DNA from 2 places in the Modestobacter italicus genome. Region 1 is predicted to be linked to the other one. Evidence: riboswitches for the same ligand, from Rfam matches in the RefSeq annotation. Region 1 holds a riboswitch; the other holds the start of a gene.

The links. Region 1 has a riboswitch for cyclic di-AMP ahead of MODMU_RS10185 (aggregation-promoting factor C-terminal-like domain-containing protein). Riboswitches for the same ligand answer to the same signal wherever they lie in the genome.
Region 2: it holds a riboswitch for cyclic di-AMP, as region 1 does, so the genes downstream of both, MODMU_RS26880 (aggregation-promoting factor C-terminal-like domain-containing protein) here and MODMU_RS10185 (aggregation-promoting factor C-terminal-like domain-containing protein) in region 1, are expected to answer to the same signal.

What each region holds. Positions count from the first base shown of each region.
Region 1 is NC_017955.1:2,065,348-2,079,402, reverse strand. It holds gene MODMU_RS10240 (putative bifunctional diguanylate cyclase/phosphodiesterase) at 1-1,370, opposite strand, end outside; gene MODMU_RS10235 (acyl-CoA dehydrogenase family protein) at 1,624-2,799, shown strand; gene MODMU_RS10230 (acyl-CoA dehydrogenase family protein) at 2,807-3,943, shown strand; gene MODMU_RS29045 (TIGR04222 domain-containing membrane protein) at 3,966-4,613, opposite strand; gene MODMU_RS10220 (helix-turn-helix domain-containing protein) at 4,734-5,654, shown strand; gene MODMU_RS10215 (LLM class flavin-dependent oxidoreductase) at 5,698-6,840, shown strand; gene MODMU_RS10210 (FMN reductase) at 6,837-7,463, shown strand; gene MODMU_RS10205 (alpha/beta fold hydrolase) at 7,486-8,334, shown strand; gene MODMU_RS10200 (maleylpyruvate isomerase N-terminal domain-containing protein) at 8,331-9,230, shown strand; gene MODMU_RS10195 (serine hydrolase domain-containing protein) at 9,249-10,388, opposite strand; gene MODMU_RS10190 (YceI family protein) at 10,457-11,056, opposite strand; gene MODMU_RS10185 (aggregation-promoting factor C-terminal-like domain-containing protein) at 11,236-11,973, opposite strand; cyclic di-AMP (ydaO/yuaA leader) riboswitch at 12,163-12,313, opposite strand; gene MODMU_RS10180 (class I SAM-dependent methyltransferase) at 12,523-13,161, opposite strand; gene MODMU_RS10175 (universal stress protein) at 13,163-13,702, opposite strand; gene MODMU_RS10170 (DUF5709 domain-containing protein) at 13,827-14,055, opposite strand, start outside.
Region 2 is NC_017955.1:1,822,648-1,836,702, reverse strand. It holds gene MODMU_RS08960 (DUF3311 domain-containing protein) at 1-75, opposite strand, end outside; gene MODMU_RS08955 (Nif3-like dinuclear metal center hexameric protein) at 108-1,343, opposite strand; gene MODMU_RS08950 (GNAT family N-acetyltransferase) at 1,561-2,088, opposite strand; gene MODMU_RS08945 (HNH endonuclease signature motif containing protein) at 2,284-3,795, opposite strand; gene MODMU_RS08940 (ABC transporter ATP-binding protein) at 3,877-7,641, opposite strand; gene MODMU_RS08935 (FUSC family protein) at 7,746-9,704, shown strand; gene MODMU_RS08930 (SPFH domain-containing protein) at 10,012-10,689, shown strand; gene MODMU_RS08925 (rhodanese-like domain-containing protein) at 10,736-11,131, opposite strand; gene MODMU_RS26880 (aggregation-promoting factor C-terminal-like domain-containing protein) at 11,190-11,639, opposite strand; cyclic di-AMP (ydaO/yuaA leader) riboswitch at 11,958-12,103, opposite strand; gene MODMU_RS08915 (hypothetical protein) at 12,437-12,826, shown strand; gene MODMU_RS08910 (NAD-dependent epimerase/dehydratase family protein) at 12,938-14,017, shown strand.

The DNA of each region.
Region 1 (14,055 bases):
CTGAAGATGGGCTGGTAGGCGCAGGTGATCTCGCGCCGCTCGATCGCGTCGCGCAGCTCGGCGACCAGCCGCAGCTCGTCGTGCGCCTGCGCCCGGGCCTCGGAGTCCAGCACGGTGATCCGGCCCTTGCCCGCGGCCTTGGCCTGGTACATCGCGATGTCGCAGTCGCGGATGAGCTCCTCGGCCGCGGTGTGCTCGGCGGTCTGCACGGTGACGCCCACGCTCGCCGCCGGCCGGAGCTCGACCCCGCCCAGCGTCACCGGCAGGCGGAGCGCCGCGCCGATGCGCTCGGCCAGCGCGACCGCGCCCTGCTCGGTGAGGTCCTCGCAGACGACGACGAACTCGTCGCCGCCGAACCGGGCGACGAGGTCACCGGGGCGGACCGTGGCCTCCAGCCGGCGCGCCAGCTCCACCAGCAGCTGGTCACCGGCGGCGTGGCCGAGGGAGTCGTTGACCACCTTGAAGTTGTCCAGGTCCAGGAACACGCAGGCCAGCCGGCCGCCGCCGGGGCGGAAGCGGGCCGCCACGTGCTGGGCGAGCAGCGTGCGGTTGGGCAGCCCGGTGAGCGGGTCGTGCGCCGCCTGGTGGGCCAGCCGGGCCTCGAAGGCCAGCCGGTCGGTGATGTCCTCGATGGTGCCGACGAAGCCCGCGCCCACCCCGGGGGTGAACAGGTGGGAGAACCGGAGGACGGTGGTCCGCTCGGTGCCGTCGGCGCGGACGAGCCGGGCCTGGGTCTCGCCCTCGCCGTCGTCGGGGTCCCCGCCGAGGACACCGGCCGCCAGCTCCACCACGGCGTCCAGGTCGTCGGGGTGCACCGCGCCCATCCAGCCCGTGCCGAGCAGCTCCTCGGCCTGCAGCCCGACCAGCGCGCAGAAGGCGTCGTTCACGTGCGCCAGCCGCATGCCCTGCTCGGAGAGCAGCGTGGGCACCGGGGAACGCTCGGTGAGGGTGGAGAAGCGGCGCTCGTGGGCGTCGGCGGTCGCCCGCAGCGCCCGCTCGGTCGGGTTCGCCCGGGACGCCAGCCGGAGGGTCCACCGCCGTCCGCCGGGGACCGGTGTCGCCATGGCGGTGCACTCGACCAGCGCACCGGTGGCGCACCGCACCGGCAGGTCCATCCCGACCGCGCGCTCGCGGCGCAGCAGCAGCTTGAGCTGGGCGCCCTCCAGGGTCGGGAACAGCTGGGCCGCGGGCAGCCCGGCCAGGTCCTCCAGGGCGTAGCCGAGCAGGGTCCCCGCGCGGCCGTTGCTCCACTGCACGCGCGGCACGCCGGCGACCTGCTCGAGTACCAGGATCCCCATCGTGTCGCTGAGGGTGACGCCGTGGAACACCGCCGCCACGACCTCCGGAGGGACCAGGTGGACCTCTGCCACCGGTTGCCGTACCGCCACTCCGTGCCTCCGTCCCACGCCGGGCACGTCCGTGCGCCCTGCCCCCACCCTCGGCACCGGGCCGGTCGGGCTCCAGCCCCGCGGCCGAGGACCACCCCTTCGGGGCGGGTCCCGGGCGGCCCCGCGACACGCTGTGACCCCCGCCGCAGACCCGGAGTTACCCGGCGGTAGCCGATGTGGGATCTTCGAGGTCCGCACGTCGAGACGGCAGAGCTGCCGTCGGGAATGGGGCCCCATGCGCTTGCACCTGTCGCCGGAGGACGAGGCCTTCCGGGACGAGATGCGCACCTTCTTCACCACCCAGGTGCCGCAGTCCATCCGGGACGCGGTCGCCGCCCACCGGGAGCTGACCAAGGAGCAGTTCGTCGAGGCCCAGCGCGTGCTCAACGCCGCCGGGCTCGCCGTGCCGCACTGGCCGGTCGAGTGGGGCGGCCGGGACTGGACGCCGCTGCAGCGCCACATCTGGCGCGAGGAGATGCAGCTGGCCGCCGTCCCCGAGCCGCTGGCCTTCAACGCCAGCATGATCGGCCCGGTCATCGCCACCTTCGGCTCGCAGGAGCAGAAGGAGCGCTTCCTGCCGGCCACTGCGAACCTCGACATCTGGTGGTGCCAGGGCTTCTCCGAGCCCGACGCCGGCTCCGACCTGGCCTCGCTGCGCACCTCCGCCGTCCGGGACGGCGACGACTGGGTGGTCAACGGCCAGAAGACCTGGACGACGCTGGGCCAGTTCGCCGACTGGATCTTCTGCCTGGTGCGCACCGACCCGACCGCGGCGAAGAAGCAGCGCGGCATCTCGCTGCTGCTGTTCCCGATGGACTCCCCCGGCGTGACGCTGCGGCCGATCGAGCTGCTCGACGGTGGGTTCGAGGTCAACGAGGTCTTCTTCGAGGACGTCCGGGTGCCCGCGGAGAACCTGGTCGGCGAGGAGAACCACGGCTGGGACTACGCCAAGTTCCTGCTCGGCAACGAGCGGGTCGGCATCGCCCGGATCGGGTCCACCAAGCGGATGCTCACCGACGCCAAGGAGCACGCCCGCCGGATCACGGTCAACGGGGCCCCGCTGTCGGAGGACCCCTACCTGCGGGCCCGCATCGCCGAGGTCGAGAACGAGCTGCTCGCCCTGGAGCTCACCGCGCTGCGGGTGGTGGCCAACTCCGCCGGCGGCAAGCCGCACCCGGCGTCGTCGGTGCTGAAGCTGCGCGGCTCCGAGCTGCAGCAGGCCGCCACCGAGCTGCTGGTCGACATCGCCGGCCCGCTGTCGGTCGCCTCGTTCGCCGAGGAGGACTCCGACGTCCCCGAGTGGGCGCAGGTGGCCACCCCGTCCTACCTGAACTACCGGAAGGTCTCCATCTACGGGGGCTCGAACGAAGTGCAGCGCACCATCATCGCCGGCTCGATCCTGGGGTTGTGAGGTCACCGTGGAGTTCAGCTACGACGACGAGCAGAACGGTCTGCGCGAGGCGGTGAGCGGGCTGCTCGCCCGCGCGTACGCGGACAGCGAGCAGCGCCGGTCGGTGGTCGCCGGCGACCCCGGCTTCGACGAGAAGACCTGGAGCCGGCTGGCCGAGATGGGCGTCCTCGGGCTCCCGTTCGCCGAGTCCGACGGCGGCATGGGCGCCGGACCGGTCGAGGTGTCGATCGTCGCGGAGGAGATCGGCCGGGTGCTCGCGCCCGAGCCGTTCGTGGAGGCCGTCGTCCTCGCCGGTGGGCTGGTGTCGGACCTCGGCACCGACGCCCAGCGCGCCGAGGTGCTCGGGGCGCTCGCCGAGGGCTCGCTGGTGCCGGCGTTCGCGCACGCGGAGACCGGCACCCGGTGGGAGCCGTCGGCCCGCGCGGTCACCGCCACCCCCGACGGCGGCTCCTGGCGGCTGACCGGGGTGAAGGAGCCGGTGCCGAACGGCGCCCGCGCCGACGTCCTGGTGGTCAGCGCGGTCGTCGACGGCGGGACCCGGCTGTTCCTCGTGCAGGGCGACGCCGAGGGGCTCACCCGCTCGGGGCACCGCAACCACGACGGCACCCGCTCGGCCAAGGTGACCTTCGCCGGCACCCCGGCGGCCCCGCTCGGCGAGGGGACCGGCGACCAGACCGCCGCGATCGAGAAGGCGCTGGCCCGGGCCCGGGTGGCCTACGGCCACGAGGCGCTCGGCGCGATGGAGACGGCGCTGACCACGACCGCGGAGTACCTGCGGACCCGCAAGCAGTTCGGGGTCACGCTGAACAAGTTCCAGGCGCTGACCTTCCGGGCGGCCGACATGTACGTCTCGCTGGAGCTGGCCCGCAGCACCGTCATGTGGGCCACGCTCGTGGTCGACGCCGACGGCGACGTCGTCGCGGCCGCCGACCGGGTCCGGCTGCAGACCAGCCGGGCGTCGCGGCACATCGGCAAGGAGGCGATCCAGCTGCACGGCGGGATCGGCGTGACCGCCGAGTACTCGGTCGGCCACTACACCAGCCGGCTCACCGCGATCGACCACCTGCTCGGCGACGGCGACTGGGCGCTGGCCCGGCTCGCCGCCACCGTCGACCAGCACGAGACGGTCGACCCGCTCGGCTGACCGGAGGCGGGGCGGGGGCCGGTCAGCAGCCCCCGCCCCCACCGCCGTCCCCACCGCCGCAGCTCCCGCCACCGTCGCCACCCCAGCCGCCACCCCAGCCGCCACCCCAGCCCCCACCACCGCCGTCCCCGCCCCAGCCGGTGGCGCCGAGTGCTGTGCCGGGACGACGGACCCGCGGCGGGGTCACCGCTGCGAAGGCGTCCTGGTACCACGCCCGGTCGGCCAGCTGCCCGGGCCCGCCGAGGGCGACGGCGGCGAGCCCCGCCTGCGGGAGCGCGCGCCACTCGTCGAGCACCCGGCGGCCCGCCGCGGTGCGCAGGTGGGTGGGCCAGCCGACGGAGAGCCCGGCCAGCGGGTTGCGGCGGAGCAGCCCCGCGGCCACCAGCCGCTCGGCGACCGCGGTCAGCCGGGGGTCGGCCTGGGCACGGAACCGCAACGAGCCGATCGTGCGCCGCGGCAGCGACCCGGCGAGGTCGAGGACGGCCTGCTCGACCGGCCGGCCCGGCGCGCTGCCGACCGCGGAGAACCGGCCGGTGCCGTCGACCCGCAGCCGGCCCTGCTCCAGCAGGGCGACGACGGCGGTGTCGACCACCCGGGCCAGCCCGCCGACCAGCTGGGCGACGTCGTGGACGTCGCAGGTGGTGAGCAGGGGTGAGCGGGTTCCGGTCATCTCGTCCGTCCTCGGGTCGGCGGGCCTGGGTCCGCGGCCGCGTGCGCAGAAGGTCTCACCCCCACCCCCCGGAGCGACAGGGTGCTTGCAAGATTGCACGGCACCGGTCACCGTGGCGTCGTGGTCGACCGCGACACCCCCTCGGTCCGGGAACGCCGGCTGGCGCACGAGCTGCGGCAGCTGCGCACCGGCGCCCAGCTGCACGGCAAGGACGTCGCGGCCCGGCTGGGGTGGTCGGCGTCGAAGGTGAGCCGCATCGAGACCGGCCGGACCGGCATCGTCGAGGCCGACCTCGAGCGGCTGGTCAGCCTCTACCGGGTGCCCGACCAGCAGGCCGCCTACCTGCGCCGGCTCGCCCCCTCGGTCCGCCCGCGCGGCTGGTGGGACGCCTACGCCGAGACGCTCTCGGCCGGCTACGCCAACCTGATCCGGCTGGAGTCCGGCTCCCAGGCGCTGCGCTGCTACGGCGCGCTCGTGCCGCACGCGCTGCTGCAGACCCCCGACTACGCCCGGGAGGTCATCCTCGCCACCTGGGAGCGCCCGTCCACGGCCGAGGTCGAGCGGCGGGTGCAGGTGTGCCGCCGCCGGCAGGAGGTGCTGGACACCGAGCGGGCCGACGGCGGGCTGCGGCTGTCCGCCGTCGTGGACGAGTCGGTGCTGCGCCGGTGCGTCGTCCCCGGCGACCGGGCCCGGGACACCGCCGTCCGGCGCGGCCAGCTGGCGCGGCTGGTGGCGGTCGCCACCCGGCCCAACGTCACGCTGCAGGTGCTCCCCTTCGCCGCAGGCCTGCCGCCGGTGACCGCGGGCTCGTTCTCGGTGCTCGACTCCCCGGCCAGCGGGGCGCCGGACGTCGTCTACCTGGAGAACAAGACCCGGATCTCCTTCCTGGACACCGAGGCCGAGGTGCACCGCTACACCCGGGCGTTCGACATGGTCAGCGACATGGCGCTGGACCCGGCGGAGTCCCGGGCGCTCCTCGAGGAGGAGCTCGCCGCGCTGGGGGAACAACCGGGTGGCCCCCCGGGTTCCACCGGCCAGTAGTTGCACTCTCAACCAGTGCGGCTCAGACGAGAGGGAGCACGAGATGCAGTTCGGGATCTTCACCGTCGGCGACGTCACGCCCGACCCGACGACCGGTCGCACCCCGACCGAGGCCGAGCGGTTGAGGTCGCTGGTCACCATCGCGCTCAAGGCGGAGGAGGTCGGACTCGACGTCTTCGCGCAGGGCCAGCACCACAACCCGCCGTTCGTCGTCTCCTCCCCCACCACGACGCTGGGCTACATCGCCGCCAAGACCGAGAAGCTGGTCCTGTCGACGTCCACGACGCTGATCACCACCACCGACCCGGTGAAGATCGCCGAGGACTTCGCCACGCTGCAGCACGTGGCCGACGGCCGCGTCGACCTGATGATGGGCCGCGGCAACACCGGTCCGGTCTACCCGTGGTTCGGCAAGGACATCCGCGACGGCATCCCGCTGGCCGTGGAGAACTACCAGCTGCTGCGCCGGCTGTGGCGCGAGGACGTCGTGGACTGGTCCGGCCAGTTCCGCACCCCGCTGCAGGGCTTCACCTCGACGCCCCGCCCGCTGGACGGCGTCCCGCCGTTCGTCTGGCACGGCTCGATCCGCAGCCCGCAGATCGCCGAGCAGGCCGCGTACTACGGCGACGGCTTCTTCCACAACCACATCTTCTGGCCGGCCTCGCACACCCAGCAGATGGTCGAGTTCTACCGCCGCCGCTTCGAGCACTACGGCCACGGCAGCGCCGACCAGGCGATCGTCGGGCTGGGCGGCCAGGTGTTCATGCGGAAGAACTCCCAGGACGCCGTCCGTGAGTTCCGCCCGTACTTCGACAACGCCCCCGTCTACGGCCACGGCCCGTCGCTCGAGGAGTTCACCTCCCAGACGCCGCTGACCGTCGGCAGCCCGCAGCAGGTCATCGAGCGGACGCTGGGCTTCCGCGACTACGTCGGTGACTACCAGCGCCAGCTGTTCCTGATGGACCACGCCGGCCTGCCGCTGAAGACGGTGCTGGAGCAGCTGGACATCCTCGGTGAGGAGGTCGTGCCCGTGCTGCGCCGCGAGTTCGCCGCGCTCAAGCCGGCCCACGTGCCGGACGCCCCGACCCACGCCTCGCTGGTCGCCGCCGCCGGGGGCGCGCACGACACCACCGTGCACGCCGTCGACGACGTCACCGGCCAGACCGTCGAGGCGGCGGCGCTGTGACCACCCGGACGATGGCCGTGGTCAGCGCCGGGTTGAGCAACCCCAGCTCGACCCGGCTGCTGGCCGACCGGCTGGCCACCGCCGCGGTGGCGGCGCTGCGCGCCCGCGGGGACGACGCCACCGTCGAGGTCGTCGAGCTGCGGGACCACGCGCGGGGCCTGGTCGACGACCTGACGACCGGCTTCGCCGGCACCGAGCTGCAGGCCGCGATCGACACGGTCGTCGGCGCGGACGCGGTGATCGCCGTGACGCCGGTGTTCTCCGCCTCCTACAGCGGGCTGTTCAAGACGTTCTTCGACGTGCTGGACAAGGACGCGCTGATCGGCACCCCCGTGCTGCTCGGCGCCACCGCCGGGACGGCGCGGCACTCGCTGGCGGTGGAGTACGCGATGCGGCCGCTGTTCGCCTACCTGCGAGCGGTGCCGGTGCCCACCGGCGTCTTCGCGGCCAGCGAGGACTGGGCCGGCGGCGGCGACACCGCACTGGCCGACCGCGTCGAGCGGGCCGCCGGCGAGCTGGCCGACGTCCTCGCCGGTCGCGCCGGCCGGCCGGCCGCTCCCCGGCCGGCCGACCCGTTCGCCGACCCCACCACCTCCTTCGAGGAGCTGCTGAGGGGGCACTGACCCCATCGGGCAGGATCCGGGCATGCCCGCACCGCCGTGGTTCACCCAGGCCCTCGCCCAGGAACCGGAGCACCGGGACGTCGTCGTCGCCGGCGCCCGGGTCGCCCACCGGGTCTGGGGGCCGGTCGGCGCCCCGGGCGTCGTGCTGGTGCACGGCGGCGCCGCGCACTCCGGGTGGTGGGACCACGTCGCACCGCTGCTCACCGGGCACCGGGTGGTGGCGCTGGACCTCACCGGCCACGGCAGCAGCGACCGGCGGGACAGCTACGACCCGCACCTGTGGGCCCGCGAGGTGGTCGCCGTCGCCGCCGCGGCCGAGCTGGACCGGCCGGTCGTGGTCGGGCACAGCATGGGCGGCTGGGTCGCCGTCACCGTCGCCGCCGAGCACGCCGGCGACGTCTCCTCGGTGGTGGTCGTCGACTCGCCGCTCAACGACCAGCCCCCGGACGAGGAGCGGCTCCGCGAGCGCCGCCGCCCGCACCGGGTGTACCCCACCGCCGAGGAGGCGGTCGCCCGGTTCCGCACCCTCCCCCCGCAGGACGTCGTCCTGCCCTTCGTCCGCGACCACGTCGCCCGCGGGTCGCTGCGCGCGGTCGAGGGCGGCTGGTCCTGGGCGTTCGACCCGGACTTCTTCGGCGCCCGGCTGCGGCTGCGCGACCTGCTGCCCGGCGCGGGCGCGCCGCTGACCCTGCTGCGCTGCGAGCACGGGCTGGTGTCCGCGGCGATGGCCGAGGAGATGGCCGGGCTGGTCCGCGGCGGGATGCCCGTCGTCGAGCTGCCCGACGCCGGGCACCACCCGATGCTCGACCAGCCGCTGGCGCTGGTCGCCGCCCTGCGCACGCTGCTCGCGCTCCGGGCACCACGCCGGTGACCGGGCCGCACGGGCCGCACGGCATGGCCGACGCCGGGCGCGCGGAGGTCGGCGCGATGGTGCTCGGCGCCTGGGACGCCTTCCTGGACCAGGCGGCCGCGGTCGACCTGCAGCGGGCGACCCGGCTGCCCGGGTGGCGCGCGCAGGAGGTCTGCGTGCACCTGGGCGCCTGGCCCGACCGCGCGGCGCTGGCCGGCCTGGTCGCCGGTGCCCGGGCGGGGGGCACCGGGGAGCCCGGCGACCCCGACGCGTCCAACGCCCGGGTCACCGCCGCCCACCGGGACGCCGACCGGCCGGCCGTGCTCGCCGCGCTGCGGGCCGCACGGGAGGCGACCGAGCGCTACCTGGCCGACGAGCCGGTGGAGCTCGACACTGCACTGACGGTGTCCACCGTGGGCCGGCTGCCGATGCTCAGCGTGCTGCTCGGGCAGGCCTACGAGCTCGCCGTGCACGGGCTGGACCTGGTCTCCGCCGGCGCACCGGCCCCGCCGGCGCCGGTGCTGCAGTCGGGCATCGCGGCCCTCGCCGACGTCACCGGTGCGCTGGCCGCCGCCCAGGGCCTCACCGCCGGCGCCGCGCTCGCCACGCCGGACGGCGGCTGGGCCTTCGCCGCCGACCCGTCGGGCTGGACCGTGCGCCGGCTGGCCGCCGGGGAGGTGCCCGGCACGGCGGTGGAGGCGCCGGCCGACCTGCTGCTGGACGCCGCCTCCGGCCGGGTCAACCCGGTCGCGGCACTGGCCCGCCGCCGGCTGCGGGTGCACGAGCTGACCGGGCTGATGCAGCTCGCGCCGATCGTCCAGTCGGCGCCGGGCATCCCCGGCGGCCCCATCCTGCAGCTGGCCGCCCGGACGCTGGGCACCACCGGCGGGCTGCTGGGCCGGCTGCGCCGCGGCTGAGCCACCGGGCTCGGGGCATCAGAGACAGCGGTACAGCGCGCGCCAGAAGTCCGGGAGGAAGGTGTCCCCCGGGTAGGCGCCGCGCTGGGTCAGCAGCACGGCCACCAGGTCCCGCCCGGGGTCGACGTAGGCGGTGGTGCCGGTCCCGCCGTCCCAGCCCCAGCGGCCGGGCTGGTCCCACGGGTCGCCCGGCTCGACCTGGACGCCGACCTGCATGCCCCAGGACCGCCCCGGGCCGAGGAAGTCGGCGGCCTCGCGGCGTTGCGCGGCGGTCAGCGTGTCGGTGGTCATCGCCGCCACGGAGGCGGCGCCGAGCACCGGTCCGCCGCCGTCGGCCAGTGCGCAGAGGAAGGCGAGCACGTCCGGCGCGGTGGACACCAGCCCGCTGGCCAGCCCCTCGAACAGCGGCGGCCGGGCGGCCACCCCGTCGGCGGGGTCGAGCAGCTCCAGGCCGCCGTCGGCCGGGAGGTAGGCCGCTCCCAGCCGCCCGGGGTCGCAGGCCCAGAAGCCGGTCGAGCCGAGGCCGAGCGGGCCGGTGACCCGGGACTCCAGCAGCGCGTGCAGCGGCCGGCCGGACGCCCGGGCGAGCAGCACGGAGAGCGCGTCGGTGCTCAGGTGGTACAGCCAGCGGGTGCCGGGCTGGGCGACCAGCGGCAGCGCGCCGAGCCGGCGGGCGTACTCGTCGTGGTCCAGCTGCGGCGGGAGGGGGCCGGGGCCGATGCCCGCCTCGTCGACGGCCACGGCGATCGGCGAGGAGTCCCAGACCCCGCCGAAGCCGGGGGTGCTGCTGAGCAGGTGCCGCACGGTGATCGGGCGCTCGGCGGGCACGGTGTCGTCCAGCGCCGCGCCCGGGCTGCGCAGCACCCGCGGCTCGGCCAGCTCGGGCAGCCACCGGGCCACCGGGTCGTCGAGGCCCAGCACCCCGTCCTCGACGAGGGCCAGGGTCAGCGCGCCGGCGACGGGCTTGGACACCGACGCCAGCCGGAACAGCGAGTCCGGTCGCACCGGGTCGGTGCCGCCGAGGGTGAGGCAGCCGCCGGTGTGCACCTCGACCGCGCCGCGGAACCGCACCGCGGCGGCGAAGCCGGGCAGCCGGCCGTCCTGCACCCGCGCCTGCAGCATCGACCAGACGGTGACGAACCGGGACAGGTGCGGCATGCCAGCCTCCAGCGGCGACGGGGTCCGCAGTGCAGACCCCGGCGGCGCGGGGAACTCATCGGCCCCGGTCAGGACACCTTGATGGCCGAGACGTCGAACTCCACCTGGATGCGGTCGCTGACCAGCACGCCGCCGGTGTCCAGCACGGTGTTCCAGGTGAGGTCCCAGTCGCTGCGCTTGATCGCCAGCGCCCCCTCGAAGCCGACCCGGGTGTTGCCGAACGGGTCCAGCGCGGAGCCGGTGAGGGTGAAGTCGACCGAGACCGGCCGGGTCATGTCCTTGATGGTGAGGTCGCCGGTCACCCGGTACACGTCGTCGTCGACCTGCTCCACGCCGGTGGAGGTGAACAGCATCTGCGGGTACCGCTCGACGTCGAGGAAGTCCGGCGAGCGCAGGTGGCCGTCGCGGTCGGGCGTGCCGGTGTCGATGCTGGCGGTGTCGATCCGCAGCACCACGCTGCTGGCCGAGGGCTTCGCGGTGTCCAGGTGGGCGGTCCCGCTGAACTGGGTGAACGCCCCGCGGACGGTGGTCACCATCGCGTGCCGGGCGCGGATGCCGATGCGGGTGTGCGCCACGTCGACGGCGTAGTCGCCGGTCACGTCGGCCAGGGCGCTGGTGGCGGCGTCGAAGTCCGTCGTGGCGCCCTCGGGTGCGCGGTGTCTGCCCACGGGTCAGCGCTCCTCGTCTGGGTTGTCCACCAGGCAATCCTGCCCGATGCGGTCCCGCACGTCAGCGGGAGGTGCCCGCCGACCCGCGTGTCGGCGCCACCCGGACGCACCGGGGGCCCGGGTCCGCCAGGACCCGGGCCCCCGATGGAGGTGCGGTGGAGGTGCGGTGGAGCTGCGGCTCAGTACCAGCCGGTGGACTTCGAGTGCGACCACGCGCCGCACGGCGAGCCGTACCGCGAGTCGATGTAGATCAGCCCGGCGTCGATCTGCCGGTAGCCGTCCGAGGTCTTCGCGATCCCGGTGCTCTTCCAGGTCGAGTCGAGGAACTGCGGGATGCCGTAGGCGGTGCTGGAGGGGTTCTGCGCGTTGGGGTTCCAGCCGCTCTCCTTGCCCCACAGGCTCTCCAGGCAGGAGAACTCGCTGGCGTCCCCGCCGAGCTGGGCCAGCGCGTAGTCCTGGAAGGAACCGCGCGAGGCCGACCCCGAGCTGGCGGCGGCCGGCGCCCGGGTGGTGGCGGGAGCGGGCTTGGCGGCGGCGGCAGCGGCCTTCGCCTGCGCGGCGGCCTCGGCGTCGGCGGCGGCCTTGGCCTCGGCAGCGGCCTGGGCCTCGGCGGCGGCCTTCGCCTCCGCGGCGGCCTGGGCCTCGGCGGCGGCCTTCGCCTCGGCGGCGGCCTTGGCCTCGATCGCGGCCTGGTCGGCGGCGGCCTGGGACTGCGCGGCGGCGCTCTGCTGGGCCTCCCGCTCGCTGCGGCTGGCGGCCAGCTCACCCAGGCGCTCGCTGACGTCCTCGGTGGTGGACGTGGCGCCGGCGGCGGAGTCCTGCGCGCTCTCCTGCAGCTGGGCGGCGACGCTGATCGGCTCGTCGGCGCCGGCCACGGCGGCGGCGTCGGGCTGACCGGCGGCGAAGACGTTGACCATGACGCCGCCGGCGACGGCGACGGCGAGGAGGAACGCGGGGCGGCGCAGCCCGGCGGGGGCCGGCGGCGGCTCGCGCCCGTGGCGGCGAGCTCCGCGGTGGCCGGCTGGTCGGTGCCGACCTCGGTGAGCACCTCGGTGGGGGCAGACGTGTGCGGGGTGGGGCGACGGGACAGCAAGAAGGGGACTCCGGTGGTCTTCCGTGGCCGCCTACCGAGTTAGCTGACGGGTTCGGGCGGGAAGAAGCCCTACCCGACCCGGGCACGTGCCCAGGTCAGGATTCACCCCAGTGCTGCGGTGGGTCCCCGGCTCGCTGCGGTGAGCGACTCGGCGGCATCCGGCTCGGGCTCCCCGGCTGGGGACCTGACGTCCGACCGGACCCAGCCAACGTAGATGCCGTTACCCGCTCGTGACAATGCTGGGGCCCACATTTCGTAGTGATCTGTCCCGTCCGGCCACTACCAGTGGTGTGTGAGCGTGCTCAACGGGCAGGTGGGACAGGGGGGACGCGTGGGAATGTGAACGTGCCCACAGGCGCGCCACGGGCGGCACTCAGGGCAGCCGCCACACCGTCGTCCGCCGGGCCGGCCCGCCGTCGGCGTCGACGACGTCGTAGACCGCCTGCTCGACCAGGCCCTCACTGGGCACGTAGGCGCGCCCCGGGTCGCCGAGGAACACGCTCGCCCCACCCAGCCAGGCCGCGCCGAGGAACGGCAGCACCCGGCCGGTCATCTCGCGGTCGTAGCAGACGTCACCGGCCAGCACGACCTCGACGTCGGGGAGCTCGTCGGCCAGCACGTCCCCGACCACCTCGATGCCCGACACCCCGTTGAGCTCGGCGTTCAGCGCGACGGCGGTGTGCGAGTACGGGTCCACGTCGCTGGCCACCACCGCGCGGGCACCGGCCAGCAGCGCCGCCACCGCGACCAGCCCGCTGCCCGCCCCCAGGTCGAGCACCCGGCGGCCGGCGACGGTCCCGGGGTGGTCGAGCACGTAGCGGGCCAGCGCCTGCCCGCCGGGCCAGGCCGCGGCCCAGAACGGCGGGTCCAGCCCGGCGCCGCCGCCCTCGGTCTCCATCGCCTCCCACAGCCCGACGACGTCGTCGGCGACGTGCAGCTGCACCTCGGGGACGAGGGTCGGCCGGGCGACCCGGGTGTGCGCGCGCAGGAAGGCCGGGGGGACGGGCTGCACCTCAGTCCTTGCGGTCGCTGCGGACCACCGTGACCGGGCACGGCGCGTGGTGGGTGACCTGGTCGCTGACCGAGCCGAGCAGCAGGCCGGCGAAGCCGCCCCGCCCGCGGGCCCCGACGACCAGCACGTCGGCGCCGGCCGCCGCCTCGATCAGCGCGCGCACCGGCTGGGTGTGCACCACGTGGCAGGTGGCCCGGGCGGCCCGCTCGACGCCGAGCACCGCGGCGACGTCGGCCTCCAGGTCGGCCAGCACGGCCTTCTCGTAGTCGGTGACAGGCGGCACGTAGCCCGGCTCCCAGGTCGACGGCTGCGGGGCGGTGGCGATCCGCCACGCCCGCACCACGTGCAGCGGCCAGTCCGCCCGCTCGGCCAGCGCGGCGGCCCACTCCAGCGCCTCCTGCGCGCAGCCGGAGCCGTCGTGCCCGACCACCACACCGCCCTCGACCACCGCGCGCGTCGAGATCTCCGCGTCGTCGACCGGCTCGACCGCTGCCTCGTCGAGCTCCGCGGCGACCACCGCGTCCCGGGACTGCTCCGTCATCGCCGTCCTCCTGCCTCCGCCGCGCTCGCGCGCGGCCCCTCTGCCGGCCGGGGGGCCCGGTCCGGCCACAGCCTCCCCCACCGCCCCGAGGAACGGTCGGGCGCGTCGCCGCGTTCCGGCCGGGTCACTCCCGGACGACGTGGACGGCGGCCTCCTCGGCCGAGGCGCCGGCGCCGTCGATGCCCTCGTCCTCGGCGTACAGCTCGTCGTCGGTGTCGGAGAACCCGTCGCCCTCGTCGTCGGACAGCCGGCCGGCGCGCTCGTCGCCGACCTCGCCGTCGAGCAGCTCCCCGTCGGTGTCGGAGGCGTCACCGAGGCCGTCGCCGTCGTCGGCCGCACCCTCGGGCAGCTCG
Region 2 (14,055 bases), 240 kb from region 1:
CAGCAGCCAGTTCCACGGGCTGCGGTCGCTGCGTCGCGGCGCCACCCCTGCTGGTGGTGCGTCTGCGCTGGACACGGTCTCCTCCTCCCCGGAGGAGACCTCCGGGCTCAGTCGGCCGAGTGCTCGGCCGAGTGCAGTCGCTTGCTCTCGGTGCCGGTGGCGCCGGGACCCCCGACCCGCCAGGTCCACGGGTCGGTGGGCCGGGCGGAGACCTGCACGTGGACCCGTGCACCGAGATCGCGGTGCAGCAGGTCGGCGGCGCAGGACAACCAGGGGAACTCGGACGCGAAGTGTGCCACGTCACAGAAGGCCGGTCCGGCCACCTCGGTGGCCTCGGACACGGCGTGGTGCTTGAGGTCGCTGGTGACGAACACGTCGGCGCCCGCGGCGGTCGCCGCCCCGAGCATCGAGGCGCCGCTGCCACCGCAGACGGCCACGGTGCGCACGATCCGCTCGAGGTCACCGGCGATCCGCACGCCACCAGGGGTGCCGGGCAGCGTCGTGGCCACCCGCTCGGCGAATTCTCGCAGGGTCACCGGACGGGCCAGGTCACCCACCCGGCCGAGGCCGGCGCGGCTGGCGGTCGCGGAGTTCTCGAAGAAGGCGTAGCCCGGCTCGTCGTAGGGGTGCAGGTCGAGCAGGGCGCCGAGCACCTCGGCCCGGCGGGCCCGGGGCACCACCATCTCCAGCCGGATCTCCGGGACCCGCTCGACCTGCCCGTGCCGGCCGATGGCCGGGTGCGTCCCGACGCCGGGGATGAAGGTGCCGGTGCCGGTGGTCTGCCACACGCAGCGGGTGTAGTCGCCGATGACGCCCGCGCCGGCGGCGGAGAGCGCGTCGACCAGCTGGTCGCTGACGCCCACCGGGACGAACACCACGAGGGTGTCGGTCTCCGGCGCGGCCAGGGACTCCAGTGGCCGGACCTCGTCGAGGCCGAGGACGGCGGCGAGCGCGTCGTTGACGCCGTGGTCGGGCGCCCGGTCGGCGTTGGTGTGCGCGACGAAGAGGGCGACGCCGGCGCGGATCAGCCGGTGCACCAGCCGGCCCTTGGGGTCGTCGGCGGGCACGCCGTGCACCGGGGTGAGCAGCAGCGGGTGGTGGGTGACCAGCAGGTCGACGCCGGCCTCGATCGCCTCGTCGACCACCGCGGCGGTGGGGTCGACGGCGAACATGACCGAGCGGACCGGCTCGGCGGGGTCGCCGCAGACCAGGCCGACGGCGTCCCAGTCCTCCGCGAGGGCCGGGTCGTAGCGGGCGTCGAGCGCCGCGAGGACCTCGCCCAGCGCGAGCCCGGGGAGGGGCAGCTCCCGCACGGTCGCGTCCTCGTGCATGGGGAGAGCCACGAGTTCGGACTGTAGGTCAGCTCTCCGGGACCGGCCTGTTGTGCGCGACTGAACTGCCGGCGAGCCGGTCAGCAGGTGTCCGGCGGCCTCCGGGACGACGGTGCTCATGCTCCGGTCTTCGTGCGTGACCGCGTGGCCGGATGTGTGGTCACCTGCTCGCTGCGTCGGGTCCGGGGTCAGCTCGGCGGCGGAGCTCACGAGGCGCAGGTCGTTCCGGTCATGGCCTCCCGGTGCCCGCGCGGAGCGCCGGGCTAACCGAGCGTGACATCACGGTCCGGGGGCCGTGCCGGTCGAGGCCGAGGGCCTTCTCGTGCTCGCGGAGCGCCCGCAGACCCGGTGTCGGCTGGTCGACGGACCGCCAGCCGTGCCGTTCGTAGAAGGGCGCGTTCCACGGGACGTCGGCGTACGTGATCAGTGTCACCCGGTCGGCACCGTGCTCCTGGGCCGCCTGCACGGTGGCTGCCAGCAGCGCGGCACCCGTCCCCCGCCGGCTCCAGGCCGGGTCCACCGACAGCTGCTCCAGGTGGACCGCCCCGTCGACCAGCTCGAGGACGGCGAAGCCCCGGACCGGCCGCCCGGCGACCAGGACCCGCCAGGAACGCCCCCGCTCCGCCGCGGACGGCGGGGGCGGGAGGTCGGTGATGCCCAGCGGCACGAACAGCTCGTCGGCAGCCCGCTCGACCGCGGCCAACTCGGTCAGGTCTGCCGCATCCGCGGTTCGGACCTTGATGCCCCGTTCCAGCACGAGGAGACGTTGACACAGACGACCCGGCAGACGCGCTCGCTCCCCACGACGCATGACCGGGATCGCACTCCACTCATCGCTGCCCGGACCGGGCGGGCTGCCGATCGCCGGCCCGGCGGTCAGCACCGCGACACGGCGGCTCCACAGCCGTCGCCCGACTACGGACCTCGCGCGGCGACACGTGCCCACCAGCCATCAGAACGGCGGCGGGTCGTTGTCGGGCGGTGGCTCAGGTTTCGGTGCTGGTGGTGGTCGCATGCCCGGTGGTCGGGTGGTGCGGGTGACGCCCGACGGGGTGGTCACGGTGAGCACCCCGTCGTCGGTCATCGCGAACCGCCAGCCCGGTGCGAAGGTCTTCAGGCGGTGGTGGGAGCGGCACAGGCAGCAGAGGTTGGCGCAGTCGGTGGCGCCGCCGCAGGCGGCGGGGATCACGTGGTCGAGGTCGGCCCAGCCGACGCGTTGGCCGCAGTTGGGGAACCGGCAGCGCCGGTCCCGGGTGGTGACGAAGGCTCGCTGGCGATCGGTGGGTTCGTAGGCCTCGGTCTCCGGCGGCGGGCCGGTCACGGAGCAGTTGCAAGCCGTGTCCGGTTCGGCGATCGCGTCACCGTCGCTGACCGGAGCCGCGGTGCTGGTCGTGTCCTCGGCGGGGTGCTGCGGGCAGCCCCGGCGGGCCAGCCGGGTGAGTTCGGCGGGGGTGAGGGTGGCCAGCAGCTCCCCGTCCCGGCCGGTGATGGCGAAGCTGAGGGTCCCGCCCTCAGGCGTCGTGAGGCCGAGCGAGCCGATCCGGGCCAGCAGCTCGCGGACGTGGGCGGCGGTGATCGGCAGCCCGTTCACCTCACCCGGCGCGTTGCTCCTCCCGGCCAACCCGTCGAGGTCGGCGGTGATGGTGAAGTTCGCGCTCACCGGCGGCAGAGCGTTGTCGCCCGGGCGGCGGATGAGCATTGACAGCACGTGCGCCCGCAGCGCCCCGATTCGCCGCGGGTCGCCGTCGGCTTTGAGCATCTTGGCGAGCTGGTCGACGATGTCGTAGCACTCGATGGCCTCCTCGGCCGGCAGGTCGGCGGCCAGCGTCGCCCGCCCGTCGCTCGCGGAGGGGTACAGGTGCACGTCGGCGGTCTTCTCCGCCTCCTTCCGGCGCTCCTCGGTGGCGGCGGCGTCCAGCTGCACCATCAGCTCGGTGGCCCGGGCCTTGAGCCGGGTCACCGCCAGGTCGGTGGCCTCGGGCAGCAGCGCCGCCTCCACCTGACCAGCCACCTCGGCACTGGTGTGCTGCAGCACCTCGGCCAGCTGCGCGGCCCGCCGCTCGTCCAGCTCCCCGGCCGCCAGCGCGGCGAAGGTCTGCGGCAGCTTCGTCAGCCAGGTGTGCGCCCGGGCATACCGGTGCGCCGCCGTGCCGCGGCCCACGTTCAGCACCGCCGACAGCTCCGCGGTGAAGAACTCACTCGTCCCGCCGTAGCCCTCATCCACCGCCCAACCAGGCCGGCGGGCACCCGGCGTCCCGGGCGCAGGGTCGTCGGTGGCTGGGCGGGCCGCGGCCATGGACATGATCAGCTCGGCCTCGTAGGCGGCGATCCGGGCCTGCTGCTGCGCCCGCTGCAGCTCGACAGCCCGCTCCTCATCCGACAGCCACGATGCCGGCGGCCGGGGCCGGGTGACCGGGTGCTCCCACACCAGGTCCACCAGCACCTGCACCCCGGCCCCCGTCATGCACCCAACCTACGGACGGGGTACGACAGTTTCCGGTGCCATCGACGACCTGACCTGCGGATCTCGTCGAACGGGCGTTCGTCAGTCCATCAGCGGGTCGGCGTCCTCGTCGGCGGTGAACGCCGCCCACAACGCGGCGTAGGCGCCACCGGCGGCCAGCAGCTCGGCGTGCGGCCCGACCTCGACCACCCGGCCGTGCGCCAGCACCGCGACCCGGTCGGCCCGCGCCGCGGTGGTCAGCCGGTGCGCCACCACGAGCGTCGTCCGGCGGCGGGCCACGGCGTCGGCCGCGCGGGTGACGGCGGCCTCGGTGGCCAGGTCCAGCGACGCCGTCGCCTCGTCGAACAGCAGGATGTCGGGGTCGACCAGCTCGGCGCGGGCCAGCGCGAGCAGCTGCCGTTGCCCAGCCGAGAGCGCCCGCCCCCGCTCCCCCACCCGGGTCCGGTAACCGAGCGGCAGCCCGGCGACCATGTCGTGCGCACCGACTGCCCGCGCCGCCGCCTCGACCTCGGCGTCGGTGGCCTCGGGCCGGCCGTAGGCGATGGCGTCGCGCACCGTGCCGGCGAACAGGTACGCCTCCTGCGGCACGACCCCCAGCCGGTGCCGGTACTGCAGCAGGTCGACCGAGCGCAGGTCGGCGCCGTCGACGCAGACCGCCCCGGACGTCGGGTCGTAGAACCGCGCCACCAGCTTGACCACCGTCGACTTCCCGGCCCCTGTCTCCCCCACCAGCGCGACCGTCTCCCCGGGCGCGACGGTGAGTGAGACGTCACGCAGCGCCGGGGTCGGGGCACCGTGGTAGGCGAAGGTCACGTCCGCCAGCCGGACCTCGCCGCGCAGCCGGCCCACCGGCCGGGGGTCGGCGGCGGCTGGGGTCGACTCCGGCGTCCGGAGCAGGTCGCGGAGCCGGCGCAGCCCGACCGAGGCCTGCTGGTAGCTGTCGAACACCTGCGACAGCTGCTGCACCGGGGAGAAGAAGGTGTCCACGTACAGCACGAAGGCGATCAGCACGCCGGCGGTGATCGAGCCCGAGGTGAGCCGCGAAGCCCCGACGGCGAGCACCGCGGCCGCGGCGACCTCGGACAGGAACTCGACGAACGGGAAGTAGATCGAGATGTAGCGCTGCGCCCGCAGCCGGACGTCGCGGTACCGGCGGGCGTACCCCTGGAAGACGGCGGTCGAGTGCTCGGTGCGGTTGAACGCCTGGGTCACCCGCACCCCGGCGACGTCCTCCTGCAGCCGGGCGTTGACCGCGCTGACGCGCTCCCGCGCCTCGGTGTAGGCCGGCACCGAGCGGGAGCGGAACCAGACCGTGGCCACGGCGAGCACCGGCAGGGTCGCCACCAGGACCAGGGCCAGCTCGCCGTCGAACAGGAAGAGCGCGACCAGCACCCCGACCAGCGTGAGCACGCTGACCACCGCCGTCGTCAGCCCGGTCTGCAGGAACGCCGACAGCGCGTCGACGTCCGTCGTCATCCGGGTCATGATCCGGCCGCCGAGCTCGCGCTCGTAGTAGTCCAGCCCCAGCCGCTGCAGCTGGGCGAAGGTCTTCACCCGCAGCGTGTAGAGCAGCCGCTCCCCCGTGCGGCCGGTCAGCCAGGACGACGCGCGGGCCACCGCGAAGTCGGCCAGGACGACGGCCAGCGCGATGCCGGCGATGCCGAGCAGGTAGGACAGCGAGCGCTGGGCGATGCCGTCGTCGACGCCCTGGCGCACCAGGGCGGGGATGGCCAGCTGCGCCGCGGTGTCCGCCGCCACCAGGACCAGCGCTGCGCCCAGCGGCCAGCGGAAGGGCCGGATCAGCCGCCACAGCGTGAAGGCCCGGTCGGCGGCGCGGGCCCGCTCGGCGGGCACGTCGGGCTCCTCGTCCGCCGGGGGCAGCCGGTCGACCAGCGCCCGCAGCGCCGCCGTCGGCGCCGCCGCCGCCATCACCGCACCCCGCCCGCAGATGGAGGCGGCAGCGGCCCGGGAGGGGCCGGCGTCCTCCGCCTCGTCGGGCTCGGCCTCCGGCCAGGCCGCCGGCGTGGTGCCGCTGGCCGGCGGCTCCTCCTCCACCGGCGGCAGCTCGGCGTCGGCACCGGACAGCAGCAGCCGGTACAGCGGCGAGCGCGCCTCCAGCTCCGCCGCGGTGCCGACGTCGACCACCTGGCCGGCGTCCAGGACGGCGACCCGGTCGGCCAGCGCCAGCGTCGACCGGCGGTGCGCCACCAGCAGCGTCGTCCGGCCGACCACCTCCGAGCGCAGGGCCTCGTGGATCCGCGCCTCCACGGCCGCGTCGACGGCGGATGTGGCGTCGTCGAGGACCAGGACCCGCGGGTCGACCAGCAGCGCGCGGGCCAGCGCCACCCGCTGCCGCTGCCCGCCGGACAGGGTCAGCCCCTGCTCGCCGACCACGGTGTCGTACCCGTCGGGCAGCTCGCTGATGAAGCCGTCGGCCTGGGCGGCCCGGGCCGCGGCGCGCACCTCGTCGTCCGAGGCGTCGGGACGGCCGAAGGCGATGTTGGACCGGACGGTGTCGGAGAACAGGAAGCTGTCCTCGAAGACGACGCCCAGCGCCGCGCGCAGCTGGTGGGTGTCCAGGTCGCGGACGTCGCTGCCGCCGATCCGCACCGCCCCGGCGGAGACGTCGTAGAAGCGGGGCAGCAGGTTGACCACGCTGGACTTGCCGGACCCCGCGGTGCCGATCAGCGCCAGGGTCTCCCCCGGCTCGACCCGCAGCGAGACCCCGCTGAGCACCGGCCGGTCGACGTCGTGGGCGAAGGTGACGTCGTCCAGCTCGACGGTCAGCGGTCCCTCGGGGAGCGCCCCGGTGCCCGACACCAGCGCCGGGCGCGCGTCGATGACCTCGAGCACCCGCTCGACGCCGGCCCGGGCCTGCTGCCCGATGGTGAGCACGGCGGCCAGCTGGCGCACCGGCGACACCAGCACGGCCAGGTAGGTCGCGAAGGCCAGGAACGTGCCGAGGGTGATCGACCCGCGCAGCGCGAGCCAGCCGCCGAGCGCGAGCACCCCGACCTGGCCCAGGGCCGGGATCGCCTGCAGCAGCGGGTTGTACCGGGAGGTGTATCGGACCACCCGCATCCGGGCGCCGAACAGCCGCCGGGCGCCCTCGTCGACCCGGTCCAGCTCGCGGTCCTCCTGGCCGAAGCCCTTGACCACGCGGACACCGGTGACCGCCGCCTCGACGTCGCCGGCGACCGCCCCCGCCTGCTGCTGCGCCGCCCAGTTGGCCGGGAACAGGTCCCGCCGGGACCGCAGGCCCAGCCACCACAGCGCCGGGCCGACCGCCAGCGCGACCACGGTGAGCAGCGGCGACAGCCAGGCCATCACCCCGAGCGAGACGACGAACAGCAGCGCGTTGCCGGTCAGGTTGGGCAGGAACGCCAGCAGCCCCTGCACCAGGGTCACGTCGCTGATCGCCCGGCTGACCGTCTGCCCGGTCTGCAGCCTGTCCTGCCCCGGCCCGTCGAGCCGGGAGAGCGCGGCGGCCAGGTCGTTGCGCAGGTCGAACTGGACGTCGAGGGACAGCCGGCCGGCCAGGTACCGACGGACGAACCCGGCGGCGAAGCGCAGCGCGCCGGCCAGCACGAGCGCGACGACGAACGGCGTGACGTCGGCCGCCCGGCCCGCCCCCGAGGCGTCGACCACCCGGTCGACGACCGCCCGGGTCAGCAGCGGCGCGACCGCGGCGATCACCGAGCCGGCGAGCGCGGCGGCGAACGCGCCGAACAGGTCCCCGCGGTGGCGCAGGCAGTAGCCGACCAGCCGCTTGAACCACCCGCCCTCCGGAGGCGGGGCCGCGGGGCGACCGCGGGTGCCGACAGGCTGCTGCTGGGTGGCCGTCACGAGGTGCCCGCCGTCCCGCGGGGGACGACGGGGAGGCGCGGCACGCCGTCCAGTGTGCGACGCCCGGCCCGGCCGTGCCGCCGACGGGGTGGAAAGCTCCGGCCGTGGCGGATCGGGGGTTGCGGGCACCGGCCTGGCTGGAGGAGCTGGTCCGCACCAGCCGTCCCGAGGTGCCCTGGCGGGACGTCGTCCGGTTCGCGGTCGTCATCCCGGCCCCGCTCGCCGCCGCGCTGGCCGTCGGCGGCCTCGGCGGCTCCGCCCTGGGCGCGGGCGTCTTCGCCACGATGGGGTCGCTGGCCGCGACGCTGGCGCCGCAGTCCGGCCCGCTGCGCGCCCGGATGCGCCGGGTGGCCGCGGCGTCGCTGCTCGGCGGGCTCGGCCTCGTCGTCGGCCACGGGCTGACCGGCGGCGGGTGGCTGCCGGTCGTGCTGATCGCGGTCGTGTCCGCGGTGTCGGCGCTGATGAGCTCGATCAGCGCGGCGTACTCGCTGGGGGCGCTGCAGCTGCTGGTCTACACCGCGATCTCCTCCGGGCTGACCACCCCGCTGCCGGCCAGCGCCGAGGTCGGCGCCTTCCTCGCCGGCGCGGCCTGGGGTGCCCTCGCCGTCCTCGTCCAGTCCCGCGCCGAACCGCTGGACCCCGACCGGGCCTCGGTCGCCGCCGTGTTCACGAAGGTGGCCGACCTGCTGGAGGCCATCGGGACCGACCGCACCGAGGACGCCCGCCGGGCGCTCGCCACCGCGCTCAACGAGGGCTACGACCGGGTGATCCACACCCGCAGCCGCTCGGCCGGGCGCAGCCGGGAGCTGGCCGAGCTGGCCGGGGTGCTCAACTCCGCGGCGCCGCTGGTGGAGGCCGCCGTGGCCAGCGCCCGCGGCGGGGTGGCGGCCGACTCGCGGGACGTCGGCGCGGCCCGAGCGCTGGCGACCGCGGTCACCCAGCGCAGCCCGGTGCTCGGCGAGCGGCCGGCCCGGGTGGAGGAGGGGCCCGCGCCGCGGCGGGCGGTGCGGCACGGGATCCGGCTGGTCTGGAACGTCGTCGGCGACCCGGAGGAGCGGGCGCAGGCGGCGGTCGAGCGGACCGAGCTGGACTGGCGGCTGCGGCTGCACGACCTGCAGGACAGGACCGTGGGCAACGCCGACTCCCGCGCGTTCGTCGTCCGGCTGACGCTGTGCATGACCGTCGCCGAGGTGGCCCGCCAGCTGCTGCCCATCGAGCGGCCCTACTGGGTGCTGCTGACCGTGGCGATCGTGCTCAAGCCCGACTACGGGTCGGTGTTCACCCGGGCGGTGCAGCGGGGCGCGGGCACGCTGCTCGGCGTCCTGATCGGCTCGCTGCTGCTCACCTTCCTGTCCCGGGACGCCTGGGTGCTGCTCCCCCTGGCCGTCGCCGCCGGCGCGCTGCCGTGGGCGCGCAACGGCAACTTCGGGTTGTTCTCGGTCTTCCAGACCCCGCTGATCATCCTGCTGCTCGACCTGGCCACCCCCAGCGGTGCGCAGCTGGTCGGCGCCCGGCTGGTGGACACGCTGATCGGCTGCGGGATCGTGCTCGTGTTCGGCTACCTGCTCTGGCCGCAGACCTGGCGCGCACCGCTGGACGACGCCCTGCGCGGGGCGGCGCTGGCGCTGGACCGGTTCATCGAGGCGGCGTTCACCGAGGGCCCGGTGGAGACCCGCCGCGCCCGGCGGGCCAGCTACCGGGCGCTGACCGAGCTGCAGACGCAGCTGCAGCGGCGGCTGGCCGAGCCGCCGCCGATCAGCACCCGGGCGGCGGCGTGGTGGCCGGTGATCGTGCAGCTGGAGCGGACGTCGGACGCCGTCACCGAGGCGGTCATCGCGATGCGCTCGGGCGAGCCGGTGCCCGAGCCGGGGCAGGTCGCCGTCCTCCGCAAGGCCGTCCGGCAGCTGGAGGAGGACCTGCGCGAGCACCGGGTGCCCGACGACGCCGAGATCGACGCCGAGGGGGTGCTGGCGCCGGTCGCCCGGGAGGTCGACGCCGCCCGCCGGCTGGTGCGGGAGACCACCCCCGGACGCCGGGTCGGCGTCCGCGGCGCCGACGACTGAGCCGGGAAAACCGCTGGCCAGGCCGGCGGTCGGACGCCTACCGTTCCTCCTCGCCCGGGGTCAGCAGCCGGACGGCATCGCCGTCGCAGGTCCTGCGTCTCGGCTCCGGGCGTGCCGTTGGTGGCAGGCGTCTCAGGAACGCTCCGGGTTCGAGTCCCGAAGCCGTCCGGCGCACGGTCGTCGCGGCGTCGGTGACCTGTGGCTCGGAGCGCGCACCGCGCACCGTGCCCCTCACCGCCGCCTGACCCTGCGCCGGCCGGTCCCGCCTGGGCGGCAGCCGGTCGAGGAGGACGAGAGGAGGTGGGGCGTGCGCATCGTCGCCACGGAGTGGGAGCGGGTCCTGGTCTACCGGGACGGCCGCTTCGTCGAGGTGCTCGAGCCGGGCCGGCACCGGCGGGCCCGGCGGCGGCAGCGGTTCGTCCGCGTCGCCGTCCGCCCGCGGCTGCTCGTCGTCCCGGGCCAGGAGGTGCTCACCGCCGACGGGCTGACCGTGCGGGTGAGCCTGCTCGCGACCTGCCGGACGGTCGACCCGCGGCGCTGGCACGAGGCGGTCGAGGACGCGGACGGCTTCGTCTACGCAGCGTTGCAGGTGGCGCTGCGCGAGGCGGTCGCCGGGCGCACGCTCGACGAGCTGCTCACCGACCGGCAGTCGCTCCCGGCCGCGTTGCGCGAGCCGGTGGCGGTGCGGGCGGCGGGCGTCGGGGTCGCCGTCGAGGACGTCGCCGTACGGGACGTGATGGTGCCGGCGGAGCTGCGGCGGGCCGCTGCCGCGGTGGCCTCGGCGCGGGCGCAGGGCCAGGCGGCCCTGGAACGGGCGCGGTCAGAGGTGGCGGCCACCCGGGCGCTGGCGAACGCGGCGCGGATGGTCGTCGAGCAGCCGGGGCTGCTGCAGCTGCGGACGCTGCAGGCGGTCGAGGCCGGCGGCGCGACGGTCGTGCTGACCACCGGTCCGACCGCCGACCTCGGCATCCGCCCGGCCGGCTGAGCGCCGACGGGTCGCCTTCCACGGAGGGCGGCCCGCCGGTGCGCGGTCACTCGCGGACGTCCGCGGGTCCGCCGGACATCGGCAGGCCCGCGGCGAGCCAGGCCTCGACGCCGCCGGCCAGGTCCGTCGCGCGGTGCAGCCCGACCGCCCGCAGGGACGCGGCCGCCAGGCTGGAGCTGTAGCCGTGCCGGCACACCACGACCACCTCGAGGTCGGGACCGGTCGCCTCCGGGATGCGCCACGGCGAGGTGGGGTCCAGCCGCCACTCGAGCACGGTCCGGTCGATGACCAGCGCGCCCGGGAACTCCCCCTGGGCGCGCCGGTGCAACTCGGTGCGGGTGTCCACCACGAGCGCGCCGCGGGCCACCGCGGCCCGGAGCCCGGCGGGATCTAGCCGGGTCACGCCGGTCCTGCTGGCGGCCAGCACGTCGTCGATGCCCACCGCCGCAGCGTGCCCGACGGGGGGTGCGGAGGTCGCCGCACCCCCCGTCGTCAGTCGCTCAGTACCACTTGCGCGACTGCCAGAAGGACCAGGCCTTGCACGGGGTGCCGTAGCGCTTCTGGATGTAGATCAGACCCGCGTCGATCTGCCGGTACGGGTCCGAGGTCTTGGCGATCCCGGTCCCGGCCCAGGTGGAGTTGAGGAACTGCGCGATGCCGTAGGCGGTGCTCGAGGGGTTCTGCGCCTTGGGGTTCCAGCCGCTCTCGCGCTGCCAGAGCTGGTTCAGGCAGGCGGACTGGGTGGTGTTCCCGCCGAGCTTGCCCAGCGCGTACGCCTGGTAGGCCTGCACGCCGGGCGCCGCCTGCGCCGCCGACTGACCGGCGAAGGCGAGGCCGACGCAGAGCGCCAGGACGACGGCGACCCGGTGCAGCGCGTGCCGGCCGGGGCCCCGGGACGGCGACGTCGCGTCGGCTGCCGGGCGGTCGAGCTGGGATGGGGCGTGGGACATGGTGGTGCTCCTCGTCGGTGAGGTGCGGCGCCGTCCTCGGGACGGCAGCCGGCATCGACCTGCGCGGTCGACTGGGACACGGGCGCCGGGGCCAGGCCGGGGCTGGACCTGGTGCAGCCACCCGTGGTGGGGGTACGGCCGACCCGGGCGTGCGGCACCGGCGGGCGGCAGGTCCCTGCCGTCCGGTGCGGTGACGCCCGGGAGCGGGCGACGTGCAGCGCCGTCCCGGCCAGCTGCGGGGACGGACGTGCGACGCCCGGCTGCGGAGTCGCCCGCCTACGCGGCGAGGACCCGCGGGGGCACGTCTGGAGTGGTTCTCCGTTCTCCCATGGCCGCCTACCAGGTCAGCTGACGGGTTCGGGCGGGGAGAGCCCTACCCACCCCCGAGCGGAGCTCGGCGGCGGGATTCACCCCACAGTGCGGTGGGTCCCCGGCTCGCAGGTGCGATTCGGCGGCATCCGGCGCGGGCTCCCCGGATGAGGAGAGAGGACCCGGCCGGACGCCGAAAAGTTAAGGAACTGGGCGGTTCCGCACAAATCGGGAGCACAGAATCGGAGAGAGTTGCTGGTCGCCACGCGGGTCGGCTGGTAACCCGGGCGTGTCGCCGGCGCGCCACCGGACCTGGTCGCCGGACGGGTCAGACGCGCCCGGGATCTGGGCCCCGTCTTGACGGCGTGTCGCGCGTCGGCCCACTCTGGACGAGACCCGCTCCGGTGGGTCCTCCGCGCCAGCCGTCACCGGCGACTGGCCACTCCTCGACCGCCCACCGAGCAGGAGCGGACCGCCGCGATGACCACGTGCGCCCTGAGGCCCTCCCCGCCCACGTCCCCGGACGGCAGGGCGGCGTCATGGCGGTGACCTCCCCCGCGCCACCTCGGCTGGACGAGGCCTGGGTGAGCCGCGAGGTGCACCGGGCCCGCGCCCTGCTCATCATGGCGGCGGTGCACGGACAGCTGGTCCGGTACGGCGAGCTGAGCCCGTTCGGCCACCTGCACTGGTACGACCGGCACGTCCTCGGCGGGGTCTTCGACCTCTGCCAGCTCAACGGCGAGCCCGACCTCACCGCGATCCTCGCGCCCGCCGGCCAGCCGTCGGAGGACGCGGTGGAGGCCGAGCGGGTCTTCGCCTACTGGCGCGAGGCCCGGCCGGTGCGACGGTCGCAGCGCCGGGGCGGTGCTCCGGTCTGACGCATCGGGCGGCGGCGCGGGTGACCCGGCGTCTCCCGGGTACCCGACGTCCATGAGCACCGGGATGCACGCCCGACGCAGGCACGAGCCCACCCTCCCGGCGGCACGGCGGTGAGCCCGGGCCGCGGCAAGCAGATGGCCGGCCCCCGCGGCCTGGCCGCCGAGGACGAGCAGGGAGCCGGCGACCACAGGCCGACCGAGCTGACCGTCGCCGTCACCGGTCCGACCGGCACGTTCGGGTCCGGGCTGGTGCCGCTGCTGCAGGCCGACGACCGGGTCACCCGGGTCGTCGGGATCGCGCGGCGCCCCTTCGACCCGGCCGAGCGGGGCTGGACGAAGATGGACTACCGGCGGGGCGACGTCCGCGACCCGGACTCGCTGCGGGAGGCCTTCGACGGCGTCGACGTCGTGGTCCACCTGGCGTTCCTGATCACCGGCACCGCCGGCCGTGAGGCCACCCGCGCGATCAACGTCGAGGGCACGCTCAACGTCTTCCGCGCGGCCGCTGCCGCGGGCGCCTCCCGCTTCGTGCACGCCTCGTCCGTCGCCGCCTACGGCTTCCACCGGGACAACCCGGTGGGCATGACCGAGGACTGGCCGGTGCGCCCGGCGGCGCGGCTGTTCTACGCGCAGGAGAAGGCCGAGCTCGAGCAGCGGCTCGCGGAGGAGGCGTCGGCCCACCCCGACCTGGCGCTGTTCCTGCTGCGGCCGTCGCTGGTGGTCGGGCCGCACTCGCTGGGCGGCAAGGACCTGCTGCCCGGCCGGCTCGCCCCGCTGGGCCGGTTGCTGGCGGACGCGGCCAACCGGCGGCTGCCGGTCCCGCTCCCGGTCGTGGTGGCCGACCTGCCGCTGCAGGCGGTACACGAGGACGACGTCGGCCAGGCCCTGATGCGCTGCGTGCTCGGCTCCGGGCCGCCGGGGGCCTACAACATCGCCGGTGACGGGGTGCTGAGCACGGCCGACGTGGCCCGGGAGTACGGCGCCATCCCGCTGCCGGTGCCGGGTGGACCGGCCCGGCTGACCGCACGGGCGGTCTCCCGGCTGCCGTTCCTGCCCGCCGCCGCCGAGTGGGTGGAGGCCGCGAGCCACCCGGCGATCATGGACACCACCAAGGCCAAGGAGCAGCTGGGGTGGCGCCCGCGCTACTCCGGGCGGGAGGCGCTGCGCTCGATGCTCGACCGCACCGGCTGAGCCTCGGCAGGTGCGACCGGCCGCATGGGTCGGTGAGG